DNA from 2 places in the Streptomyces sp. SLBN-118 genome. Region 2 is predicted to be linked to the other one. Evidence: predicted binding sites of a transcription regulator. Region 2 holds the regulator's gene; the other holds the start of a gene.

Region 1 (2,391 bases), on a different contig from region 2:
CGCGGCGACAGCGGCGATGTCGGCCTTGTCGTCGATCGGGCGGGCGGTCGCCAGCAGCTCGTCGCAGACTGCCTTGACCGCGGCGTCGATGCCCTTCTTCAGGGCGGCCGGGGAAGCGCCGGCGGCGACATTGCGCAGGCCCTCGCGGACCAGCGCCTGGGCCAGCACGGTGGCGGTGGTGGTGCCGTCACCCGCGATGTCGTTGGTCTTGGTCGCCACCTCCTTCACCAGCTGGGCGCCGAGGTTCTCGTACGGGTCCTCGATCTCGACCTCGCGGGCGATCGTGACACCGTCGTTGGTGATGGTGGGGGCGCCGAACTTCTTGTCGATGACGACATTGCGGCCGCGGGGGCCGATCGTCACCTTGACCGTGTCGGCAAGCTTGTTGACGCCGCGCTCGAGGGCGCGACGGGCGTCCTCGTCGAACTTCAGAATCTTCGCCATGGGAGCTTCTCTGTCCTCTCAAACGAACTGCGCCCCTGGGCACCCGGCTACATGAGTGCGGGGGCCAGGGGCGCAGATCAAAAACGTGGGTGAATTACTTCTCGACGATCGCGAGCACGTCGCGAGCCGAGAGGACGAGGTACTCCTCGCCGCTGTACTTCACCTCGGTGCCGCCGTACTTGCTGTACAGCACGACGTCGCCGGTCTTGACGTCGAGCGGAAGACGCTCGCCGTTCTCGAAGCGGCCCGGGCCCACGGCAAGGACGACGCCCTCCTGGGGCTTCTCCTTCGCGGTGTCCGGGATGACCAGGCCAGAGGCCGTGGTCTGCTCGGCGTCGAGCGGCTGGACCACAATGCGGTCCTCGAGCGGCTTGATGGCAACCTTGGAGCTGGCGGTCGTCACGATCCGACCTCCCCCTTCGGAGATCTCACGGGGTTAACTGTCTGGGGTGGCGACCAGGTGGATCCGTCGTCGCGGGTGCCGGACCTGCCCGTCGCTGTGTTGGCACTCTCCAGTGGGGAGTGCCAGCCCTGAGACTATGACTGCGATTAGCACTCGGTCAAGCGGAGTGCCAATTCACCGGTGCGCCGCCGTTCGCTCCCGGTAGGGACAACGCCGCCGCGGATGCCAGGGTTCCGCCCTCGCGGCTGCGGCGCGGGGTCAGATGTAGTCCTCCAGGCGGGCCACCGCGTACCCCTGCTCCTGGATACGGCGCAGCAGCGGCGCCGTCGCGCTCGCGTCCGCCCGGACGATGTCGCCGGGCCGCAGCCGTTCGCCCTGCGCGTACTCGCGGAACTCCCGGCCGAGCACCAGCGCGCGGACCCCGCAGTCGGCGGCTGCCCGCAGCGTGTCGGCGTTGTACGCGCCGTGCGGCGGGTGGAACAGGCGGCTCCGGCGCTGCCCGCAGATCTCGGCGCGCTGCCCCTCGTAGGAGAGCGTGGGGAGATCGGGCCGCCCCTCGGCGGGGAACAGGCTGACCGGCAGCTTCAGTTCGCCCGTTATCCGCACAAACCGCGGATCACGCGCCGCGCCCTCGTCGACGGCAAGAAAGACGACCTTGTCGTGGGTCGGCACATGGTCCACGACATACGCCGCCGAGAACCTGTGGGCGGGCGGCTCGGGCGCGCGGGCGAGCGGTCCGGTCAGTCCCCACCGCTTGCGAGCCGCTGCCGCCGGCGTATCCGCGCCCGGCGTGACCTGCCGCGCGGCCCTGCGCCCGAGGCGCTCGATCGGGTCGACCGAGTGAGCGCACCCAGCGGTGACAAGCGCACCGGCCGCCAGCAGTCCGGCCAGCAGCCGGTGCGCCGCCCTCATACGTAGTCCTCCAGCTTGGCCACGGCGTAGCCCTTGTCGCTGACCGTCTTCATCACCCGCCGGATCATGTCCGGCATGGTGCCCTTCCACGCCCGGTGGCCACGGAAGTGGGTGAGGATGATGTCGCCGGGGTGCAGGTCCCGGTCCCGCTCCCGCCACTCCATGTGATCGGGAAACGCCTCGGCCGCCCACAGGGGCACGGCCTTGGTTCCGCACGACTGGGCGACGCGCAGCGTGTCCTTGTTGTAGCTGCCGTACGGCGGGCGGAAGAGCGGGGACCTCTTGCCGTACCGCTTCTCGAGTTTGGTCTGCTGGTCGCAGATCTCGTGCTTCTGCTCGGCGTACGAAAGGCCGCGCAGATAGGGGTGGTTGAGGGTGTGATTGTGCAGCGAGACGCCTCGGTCCTGCATCTGCTTGAAGTAGCCGTAGTTGTCGCTGATCAGGTAGTCGCTGAGGAAGGCGCTGTACGGGATCTGAAGATCGCTCATCATCCGCAGAAAGGCGGGGTCCTTCTCGGCGCCGTCGTCGATGGTCAGGAAGACAATCTTCTCCTTCACCGGCACGGTCGTGAAGACCGGTGGCAAGGACTCGCCTCCCTCGACCTCGAAGCCCTTGCGGGTGGTGATCTTCGG
Region 2 (2,391 bases):
CACGTCGTACAGACGACGGCCGTGTCGACCTGGATGTCCTTCGTCGTGCCGAAGGCGGCCTCGTTGAGCTCGATCTCCAGGCGGATCATCGCGTCCTGGCCGCGCCGCGTGCGCGACCTGGGGCCCCGCTGCGATGCCGTTCCGAAGAACGCGTCCATGATGTCCGAGAAGTTCCCGAAGCCACCGGCGCCGAAGCCGCCCGCGCCCTGGCCGCCCGCCTGCGAGAGCGGGTCGCCGCCGAGGTCGTAGACCTGCTTCTTCTGCGGGTCCGACAGCACCTCGTAGGCGGCGTTGATCTCCTTGAAGCGCTCCTGCGTCTTCGGGTCCGGATTGACATCCGGGTGGAGTTCACGGGCAAGTCGGCGGAAGGCCTTCTTGATCTCGTCCTGGGACGCGTCGCGGCGTACGCCGAGTACGGCGTAGTAGTCCGTGGCCACTTACGACTCCGCCAGGATCTGTCCGACGTAACGTGCCACTGCGCGTACCGCTCCCATCGTTCCGGGGTAGTCCATGCGGGTCGGTCCGACCACGCCGAGTTTGGCAACTGCCTCGTCGCCCGAACCGTAGCCGACCGCGACGACGGACGTGGAGTTGAGTCCCTCATGGGCGTTCTCATGACCGATCTTCACAGTCATGCCCATGCCGCCCGCTTCCTTGGCCTCACCGAGCAGCTTGAGGAGCACCACATGCTCCTCGAGAGCTTCGAGCACCGGCCGGATGGTCAGCGGGAAGTCGTGTCCGAAGCGCGTCAGATTGGCGGTGCCGCCGATCATCAGCCGCTCCTCGGTCTCCTCGACCAGGGTTTCGAGCAGGGTCGAGAGCACGGTGGAAACCGTCCCCCGGTCCTCTGCCTCGAAGGAGTCGGGAAGATCCTGCACCAGCTGCGGCACATCCGCGAAGCGGCGACCCACGACCCGGCTGTTGAGCCGGGCCCGCAGGTCCGCGAGCGAGGATTCCGCGAAGGGCGCGGGGCAGTCGATCATGCGCTGCTCGACCCGGCCGGTGTCCGTGATCAGCACGAGCATCAGGCGAGCGGGCGCGAGGGAGAGGAGTTCCACATGCCGGACGGTGGACCGGGTCAGCGAGGGGTACTGGACCACCGCGACCTGCCGGGTCAGCTGCGCCAGCAGCCGTACCGTACGGCCCACGACGTCGTCGAGGTCGACGGCTCCGTCCAGGAAGTTCTGGATGGCACGGCGCTCGGGCGACGACAGCGGCTTGACGCCGGCCAGCTTGTCGACGAAGAGCCGGTAGCCCTTGTCCGTGGGGATACGCCCCGCGCTCGTATGAGGCTGGGCGATGAACCCTTCGTCCTCCAGCACCGCCATGTCATTGCGGACGGTGGCCGGGGAGACCCCGAGATTGTGACGCTCGGTGAGCGCCTTGGACCCGACGGGCTCCTCGGTGCCGACATAGTCCTGGACGATGGCGCGCAGCACCTCGAGTCTGCGTTCGCTGAGCATCGCGCACACCTCCAGCTGTGATTCCTCGGCGACTGCTTGGCACTCGATGCGTACGAGTGCCAGCATTTCCCCGTGCCAGTGTACGGCCGCGGGATACATCCCTAACAAGGGTGGCCGACCATCGCCACCGAGCGACAGTGCTGGTTGGTTACGGATAGCGTCGCGGTATGGACGTCAGTTGGGAAGACTTCGGCTGGGAGCGGCTGGCTGCCGGGGTGGGGCGCCGGCGGCTTCCCGGCTGGGACGCGACCAGCGGCCTGGTCGCCGGTGAGGACAGTGTCCTCCTCTACGACACGGGCTCCACGCTCCGCGAGGGAGCCGAGCTCCGGGCACAGGCGCAGGCCCTGCTCGGCGGTCGCCGAGTGACGCATATCGCACTGAGCCATCCCCACTTCGACCATGTGCTGGGCACGGCGGCGTTCTCGGGCGCGAAGGTGTACGGAGCGGTCGGTATCGGCGCGTTGATGCAGCGGGAGCGGGACGAGATCCGCGACACCGCGATACGTCACGGGGTCACCGAGGCCGAGGCGACGGAAGCGGCCGACGTGCTGGTGACGCCCCACCATCCGGTGTCCGGGGAGTGGACCCTGGACCTGGGCGGCCGCCAGGTGCTGCTGGCGAACGTCGGCCCCGGCCACTCCGGCCACGATCTGGCGGTCCTGGTGCCCGGCAGCCCGGAGGTCGTCTTCTGCGGCGACCTCGTGGAGGAGTCGGGCGAACCCCAGGCGGGCCCGGACGCGATCCCCTCCCGCTGGCCCGCGGCACTGGACCGGCTGCTGTCGCTCGGCGGCGAGGACGCGGTGTACGTACCGGGGCACGGCGCGGTCGTCGACGCGGCGTTCGTACGCGCCCAACGCGACCTGCTGGCGGCGCGCTTCGGGGTGTCGTAGCGTCTGCCGAATGCGCAGCTACAGCCCGGATCTGACCC

The links. The regulator HrcA, encoded in region 2, represses chaperone genes, less so after heat shock. The targets are predictions, from matches to a motif close to TTNGCACTCNGNNNNNCNGAGTGCNAA.
Region 1: a site for HrcA is predicted at 994-1,020, ahead of groES (co-chaperone GroES). Genes of this name have one in related genera too.

Annotation. Positions count from the first base shown of each region.
Region 1 is NZ_VFNP01000001.1:3,176,338-3,178,728, forward strand. It holds gene groL (chaperonin GroEL) at 1-444, opposite strand, end outside; gene groES (co-chaperone GroES) at 539-847, opposite strand; gene FBY35_RS14245 (hypothetical protein) at 1,106-1,759, opposite strand; gene FBY35_RS14250 (polysaccharide deacetylase family protein) at 1,756-2,391, opposite strand, start outside.
Region 2 is NZ_VFNP01000002.1:2,548,881-2,551,271, forward strand. It holds gene dnaJ (molecular chaperone DnaJ) at 1-437, opposite strand, end outside; gene hrcA (heat-inducible transcriptional repressor HrcA) at 438-1,463, opposite strand; gene FBY35_RS30120 (MBL fold metallo-hydrolase) at 1,631-2,353, shown strand; gene FBY35_RS30125 (DUF3097 domain-containing protein) at 2,364-2,391, shown strand, end outside.